3 regions of the Streptomyces sp. NPDC006643 genome follow, and region 1 is predicted to be linked to each of the others. Evidence: riboswitches for the same ligand, from Rfam matches in the RefSeq annotation. Region 1 holds a riboswitch; each other region holds the start of a gene.
What was found. Region 1 has a riboswitch for cobalamin ahead of metE (5-methyltetrahydropteroyltriglutamate--homocysteine S-methyltransferase). Riboswitches for the same ligand answer to the same signal wherever they lie in the genome.
Positions count from the first base shown of each region.

Region 2: it holds a riboswitch for cobalamin, as region 1 does, so the genes downstream of both, ACFYNU_RS31780 (ribonucleoside-diphosphate reductase subunit alpha) here and metE (5-methyltetrahydropteroyltriglutamate--homocysteine S-methyltransferase) in region 1, are expected to answer to the same signal.
Region 3: it holds a riboswitch for cobalamin, as region 1 does, so the genes downstream of both, ACFYNU_RS02070 (ABC transporter substrate-binding protein) here and metE (5-methyltetrahydropteroyltriglutamate--homocysteine S-methyltransferase) in region 1, are expected to answer to the same signal.

Region 1 is NZ_JBIAHA010000045.1:8,557-10,810, reverse strand. Features, by position in the region: gene metE (5-methyltetrahydropteroyltriglutamate--homocysteine S-methyltransferase) at 1-1,056, opposite strand, end outside; cobalamin riboswitch at 1,216-1,437, opposite strand; gene metF (methylenetetrahydrofolate reductase [NAD(P)H]) at 1,566-2,254, shown strand, end outside.
Region 2 is NZ_JBIAHA010000028.1:58,050-60,303, forward strand. Features, by position in the region: gene ACFYNU_RS31770 (Uma2 family endonuclease) at 1-342, opposite strand, end outside; gene ACFYNU_RS31775 (GNAT family N-acetyltransferase) at 421-945, shown strand; cobalamin riboswitch at 1,023-1,154, shown strand; gene ACFYNU_RS31780 (ribonucleoside-diphosphate reductase subunit alpha) at 1,300-2,254, shown strand, end outside.
Region 3 is NZ_JBIAHA010000001.1:499,952-502,205, forward strand. Features, by position in the region: gene ACFYNU_RS02065 (iron ABC transporter permease) at 1-215, opposite strand, end outside; gene ACFYNU_RS02070 (ABC transporter substrate-binding protein) at 226-1,212, opposite strand; cobalamin riboswitch at 1,253-1,403, opposite strand; gene ACFYNU_RS02075 (M67 family metallopeptidase) at 1,447-1,860, opposite strand; gene ACFYNU_RS02080 (amino acid permease) at 1,979-2,254, opposite strand, start outside.

The sequences.
Region 1 (2,254 bases):
CGGGTCGATGTCCTGCTCGGCGGTGGCGTCGAGCGGGACGTGCAGGAGGGAGCAGGAGGCGGAGACGTCCACCCGGCCGGCGAGGCCGAGGAGGGTGCCGAGCGTGGCGAGGGACTTCTCGAAGTCGTTGATCCAGATGTTGCGTCCGTCGACGACCCCGGCGACCAGGCGCTTGCCGGGCAGTCCGCCGACGGCGGCGAGAGCGTCCAGGTTGGCGGCGCCCGACTCGGTGAAGTCCATCGCCAGCCCGTCGACCGGGGCCTTGGCGAGCACCGGCAGGGCGTCACCGAGCCGCCCGAAGTAGGAGGCGACGAGAAGCTTCGGCCGGTCGGCCGTGGTGCCCAGCTCGCGATACGCGCGGGCCACGGCGTTCAGTTCGGCCGGGGTGCGGTCCTGTACGAGCGCGGGCTCGTCCAGCTGCGCCCAGTCCGCGCCGGCCGCACGCAGATCGGCCAGGACCTCCGCGTACACGGGCAGGAGCCGGTCGAGCAGCGTCAGCGGCTCGAAGTCGGCGGCCACACCGGGGGCGGGCTTGGCCAGCAGGAGATAGGTGACGGGGCCGAGGAGCACGGGCCGGGCGGTGAGACCGAGCGTGAGCGCTTCCGTCAGCTCGGCGACCTGCTTGGCGGAGTCGGCGGCGAAGACCGTGTCCGGCCCCAGTTCGGGCACGAGGTAGTGGTAATTGGTGTCGAACCACTTCGTCATCTCCAGCGGCGCCACGTCCTGCGTGCCGCGCGCCATCGCGAAGTACCCCTGCGTGCCGTCGGCGTCGACCGCCGCACGGTGCCGCTCGGGAACGGCGCCGACCATGACGCTGGTGTCGAGGACGTGGTCGTAGTACGAGAAATCACCGGACGGCACTTCATGGATGCCGGCGTCGGCCAGCTGCCGCCAGTTCGAACGGCGAAGACCCGCGGCGGTCTCCCGCAGGGCGTCGGCGTCGACACGGCCCTTCCAGTACCCCTCGACGGCCTTCTTCAGTTCACGGTTCTGACCCTGGCGGGGGTAGCCGTACACGGTGGCCCGTGCTGCCGCGGCTGCGGACTGCGCTGTCACGGAACTCTCCTTCGCGAGATGTGTCCAGAACATCCCGGGGACGGGACGCGGACGCGAAGGCACGACCGAACGACGCGACACGTCGCGCGAGAAACGCGCATGCCGCTCGATACGTACGCCGACCCGCCCACGAGGTCACCGGAAAGACCGCGCGCGATCGGTCGCGCACGGGCAACGGGCAGGTCTTCGGACTCGTGGGCCCGTCTCGTGTCGGCCACGAGACACCTACTGGCCGTCGCTTCCCAGATCCGGCCGGACCCAGTGCGTATGACGGCGGTCGTTCCCACTCACCGCTGCGGGGCAGTCCCGGATTCCCACCGGGTTCCCTCTTACGACGTCCTGCCTGGCGGGCAGGAACGAACCAGCTGCACTGAACAGCCTACGGGGACGGACGCCGCCCATACACCCCTGCCCGGAATCCGGACGGGCCGGCGGACATGACCCGGGGCGCGGGTATCAGCAGTCGGACCGGGACCTGACCACCCGCGACAGGCCATTAACCTGCGCCCATGGCTCTCGGTACTCCCCGCGCAAGAGCGGACCACGCTGTGCCCATCCGCGACCTCCTCGCCGCAGGAGGCCGTTCGTACTCCTTCGAGTTCATGCCTCCGCGCAGCGCGGAGGCCGAGGCCGGGCTGTGGACGGCGATCCGACGGTTGGAAGCCCTGTCACCGGCCTTCGTCTCGGTGACGTACGGCGCCGGCGGCTCGACGCGTGGCCGCACCATCGGCGTCACGGGGCGGATCGCCCAGGAGACCACGCTCACCCCGGTCGCCCACCTCACGGCGGTGGACCACAGCGTCGCCGAACTGCGCAACATCCTCGGCCACTACGCCGACCAGGGCGTCCGCGACATCCTCGCCCTGCGCGGCGACCCGCCCGGCGACCCGCTCGGCCCGTGGACGAAGCACCCGCAGGGGGTCGAGTACGCGGCCGAACTGGTCCGGCTGATCAAGGAATCCGGCAACTTCTGCGTCGGCGTCGCGGCCTTCCCCGAGATGCACCCGCGCTCGCCCGACTGGGACAGCGACATCCGCCACTTCGTCGACAAGTGCCGGGCCGGCGCCGACTACGCGATCACCCAGATGTTCTTCGACGTCGACGACTATCTGCGGTTCCGCGACCGGGTCGCGGGCGCCGGGTGTACGACGCCGATCATCCCGGAGATCATGCCGGTCACCACGGTCCGCTCGCTGCG
Region 2 (2,254 bases), on a different contig from region 1:
GACCTCGACGGCCATCAGGACAGGGTCGGGGTCGGGGTACTCTCCTTGACCGACAAAGGCGCCGCTGGGAGCGAGAGAGCCGTCCGGCCGAGCGCGGCCACTGCGGTGGGCCTGCACCTTCAGCCCTTGATCCGGGTAGAGAAACAGCTCTGGCCGCGACTGCATGCAGATGCGAAGCAGCCACTCGATGATGCGCCCGTGATCCCCGTCCGGCACTACCTTGCTCCTGAGCTTCCCGTCGATAAGTTCCATGCGCACGCGCTCATCCGTGCGGGCCACTATCAGGGTCAGCTCGTCGAAGACGCTGGTCTCCAGATGGTTCCGGTCAGTGGTCACGGCCATGGACCCTCCTCGCTCTGCACCCAACGATATCTGCGACCTGTGACAAGGCACCGCCGTACCGTGTCGCACACTTCAAGGATGGATCAGAGAACACAGCCGGAGGCCGGCTTCATCATCAGGGCGGCCGAGGCCGCCGAGTACGCGGCGCTCGGGGAGATAACCGCGCGCGCCTATCTGGACGACGGGCTGCTGGACTTCGGGGCCGACGATCCCTATCTGGAGACCCTGCGCGACGTCGCGGCGCGGGCCGAAGGGGCCGAGGTGCTGGTGGCCGCCGACGCGGACGGGACCGTGCTCGGTGGGGTGGCCTACGTCGTCGCCGGGTCCGCGTGGGCCGAGGTGGCCGGGGACGGCGAGGCCGAGTTCCGCATGCTGGCCGTCGCGCCGGCCGCCCGGGGGCGCGGAGTCGGCGGGGCGCTGGTGCGGGCGTGTGTGGACCGTGCGCGGGCCACCGAGGGGTGCCTGCGGGTGCGGCTGTCCACCCAGAAGGCGATGCTCGGCGCGCACCGGATCTACGAGCGCCTGGGCTTCGTACGTACGCCGGAGCGCGACTGGTCGCCCATCCCGGGGCTGTCCCTGCTCACCTACAGCCTGGAGATCTAAGGCGTTTCGGGGTCGATCCCGGGCAAGCCGAAACACGCTCGACACAACATGTGGGGGGTGCCGCTCCCAACGAGCCCCACATGTATGCTCAACTCTGTTGTCGCCGCAGGAGAATCCGGTGGAAATCCGGAACTGTCCCGCAACGGTGTGCCGTGGTGCGCTTTGCGCGCCCGCGAGTCCGAGTACCTGCCGACGACGCATCCGGTTCGACCGATCCGGGTGCCGAGACGTCCGGGCCCCGAGGTTGGGCCGGTGGACGCCGCACCGCGCGCCGCCCGGTTCCGGGTCGGCGTACGCGGGCGTGCGCTGCCGTGCCCTCCCCCTGGCCCAGAGCCGAGCGAGGGAGAGCACCACGTGACCATCGCGCCAGCCGATCCGGCTTCAGCGATCTCCGAGCGGGTACGGGAGACGGCCGTACCGGCCGCCGGACCGGCCGGTACGGCCGACGGGCCCGGGACGGGCCTTCTGCGGCTCCTCACGGACCTCACCGCCGACCTCCCCGACACCGACCCCGGCAAGGTCGCCGCCGCCGCGCTCCGGGGCCGTAACGCCGCGTCGGACGAGGCCGAGTTGCGCGGGCTCGCCACCGAGGCCGCCGCCGGGCTCATCTCCGAGGACCCCGCGTACTCCCGGCTCGCCGCCCGCCTCCTCACCCGTACGATCGCGGACGAGGCCGCCGGCCAGGGCGCCGTCTCGTTCTCCTCCTCGGTCGCCGTCGGTCACACGGAGGGCCTGATCGCCGACCGTACGGCCGCGTTCGTCACCCGCCACGCCGCCCGGCTCGACGCGCTGATCGACCCCGCCGCCGACGACCGCTTCGGCTACTTCGGTCTACGTACGCTCTTCAGCCGCTATCTGCTCCGGCACCCGATCACCCGCGATGTCATCGAGACGCCGCAGTACTTCATGCTGCGTGTGGCGTCCGGGCTGGCCAAGGACGACTCCCCGGCCGCCGTGGACGAAGTCGCCGCGCTGTACGGCCTGATGAGCCGCCTCGACTACCTCCCCTCCTCCCCCACGCTCTTCAACTCCGGCACCCGGCACCCCCAGATGTCGTCCTGCTATCTGCTGGACTCCCCGCTGGACGAGCTGGACTCGATCTACGACCGCTACCACCAGGTGGCCCGCCTGTCGAAGCACGCGGGCGGCATCGGCCTCTCGTACTCCCGTATCCGCGCCCGCGGTTCGCTGATCCGTGGCACGAACGGGCACTCCAACGGCATCGTGCCGTTCCTGCGCACGCTCGACTCCTCCGTCGCCGCCGTCAACCAGGGCGGCCGGCGCAAGGGCGCGGCCTGCGTCTATCTGG
Region 3 (2,254 bases), on a different contig from region 1:
CCGAGCAGCACGCGCGGCAGCCGTACGTCCAGGACGATCGTGCGGAAGGGACTGGGCTCCGCGCCGCCGGTGAGGATGGTGAGGACCTCGCCGGGCGGGATACGGACGGAGCCGAGCGCCAGTGCGGCGACGACGGCGCAGGCGAGCGCCACGGCGAGGCCGCCGAGCACGAGGGCGAGTCTCAGGCGCCGGGCCGGCGGGGTCTCGCGGCTCATCGCGGCGGCCCTACTCGCCCGCCTCCGGGTGGAGTTGGTCCGCGAGGCGCCCGACGGCGGCCGGGGCGCGGACGCCGAGGACGGCGTCGGACAGCGGCAGCACGGCGACGCGCTTGTTCCTGATCGCGGGGACGTCCTTCAGGACGGGGTCCTCAAGGAGCCGCTTCTTCTTCTGCGCGACGGTGGTGGCGCCGTAGTCGTAGATGACGATCATCTCGGGCTTACGGGCCACGACCTGCTCCCAGGTGGCGTCGCCGAAGGATTTGTCGAGGTCGGCGAAGACATTGCGCCCGCCGGCCCGTTCGATCATCTCGTTGCCGATGCCCTTGCCGCCGGCGGTGAACGCGGTCTTGTCGCCGCTGTCGTAGACGAAGACCGGGACCGGCCGCACGCCCGCCAGGCGGGTGGCGGTCGTGTCGAGGGCGGTGCGTGCCCCGGCGGTCCACTTCGCGGCGCGGTCGGGGACGCCGAAGGTGCGGGCGACCTCGGTGACCTCGCGGAAGACGTCGTCCATGGAGGTCTTGCCCTTGGCGCAGTTCTCCAGGTTGAGCCGGGTGTCGATGCCGGCGTCCTTGAGGTCGTCGCGGGTGCGGCCGTCCTTGGCGGCGAAGGCGCTGGCGTAGCCGCCGTAGACGAAGTCCGGATTGGCGGCGAGGAGTTTCTCCTTGGAGGGGTACTCGTCGGCGACGACCGGGACGCTGTCGTACGCCTTCTTGTACTCGGGCAGGACGGCGTCGTCCAGCCAGGCGGTGCCGACGAGCGACTTCGTCAGTCCCAGCTCGATCATGACCTCGGTGACGTGCTGGTTCATCGTGACCACGCGCTTCGGGGGTGCGTCGAAGGTGGTCCTCACACCGCAGTTGGTGACGGTGTACGGGAATCCGTCGGCCGCGGCTTTGGCCTCGCGGACGGGGTCCGGGGTGCTGCCGCACGCGGCGAGCGGGAGCAGCAGGGGAAGCAGGGCCGCCGGTATGAGGGCGTGGCGCCGCAAGGACATGACTGGGCCTCCTCCGGGGGATTTCCGCGTCCCCTGGCATGGTGGGAGAAGGGCGACAGGTCAGTTCCTGGCTTCCGGGGCATCGCTCGCGCGAAGGCCCTGGTCACAGTGGCGGGACCGTGCCGGATTCACACCGGCTTCCTGGGTCCTGCCGCCCTGGGCTGGGGTGCGCCGGAGAAGTGACGTCGTCCGCCCGCAGGCCGGGCGGGACTTCTCCGGGGCGCCCCAAGTGTGTCAGACGACTTCGACGTCTTCCTCGGTGACCTCGCCGTCGACGATGCGGTACGAGCGGAACTGGAACGGGCCCATCTCGTCGGTGTCGGCGGTGGAGACCAGGACGTAGTGCGCGAACGGTTCCATGGCCAGGTCGATGTCCCGGCGGGAGGGGTACGCCTCGGTCGCGGTGTGCGAGTGGTAGATGACCACCACGTCCTCGTCGCGCTCGCGCAGCTCGTTGTCGAGCTGCTTGTGCTCGGTCGAGTCGAACTCGTAGAACGTGGGCGAGCGCGCCGCGTTGAGCATGGGGATGAAGCGCTCGGGCCGGTCGCTGCCCTCGGGGCCCGCGATCACGCCGCACGCCTCGTCGGGGTGGTCGGCCCGTGCGTGGGCGACGATCTGGTCGTACAGCGCCTGGGTGATGGTCAGCATGGGGTGAAGGATAAGCGGGTGGCCTCCGCGAGTGAGATGCGGAGGCCACCTGGTGAGACGGTGCGTGAGACGGGGTGCCGACCTTGGACAGGGTGCGGCGTGGGACGGGGTGCCGGGGTCAGTCGGTCGCCTTGGCGTACTCCGGCTCGTACGGGCCCTCCGGCTCGCCCGGGTCACGCGCGCCGCGCGCCGCCAGCTCGGGGTTGCGGCGCTTGAGCAGCGCCCAGCCGCCGACCAGGAAGAGCGCCCAGACCGCGCCGACGTACAGCGACACCCGGGCCTCGGAGTCGTACGCGATCAGACAGGTCACGAACGACAGGAACACCAGCGCCACCCAGCTCAGCGCCGAGCCGCCCGGGGCCGGGAACGAGGACGCCGGCAGCCGCCCCGCGAC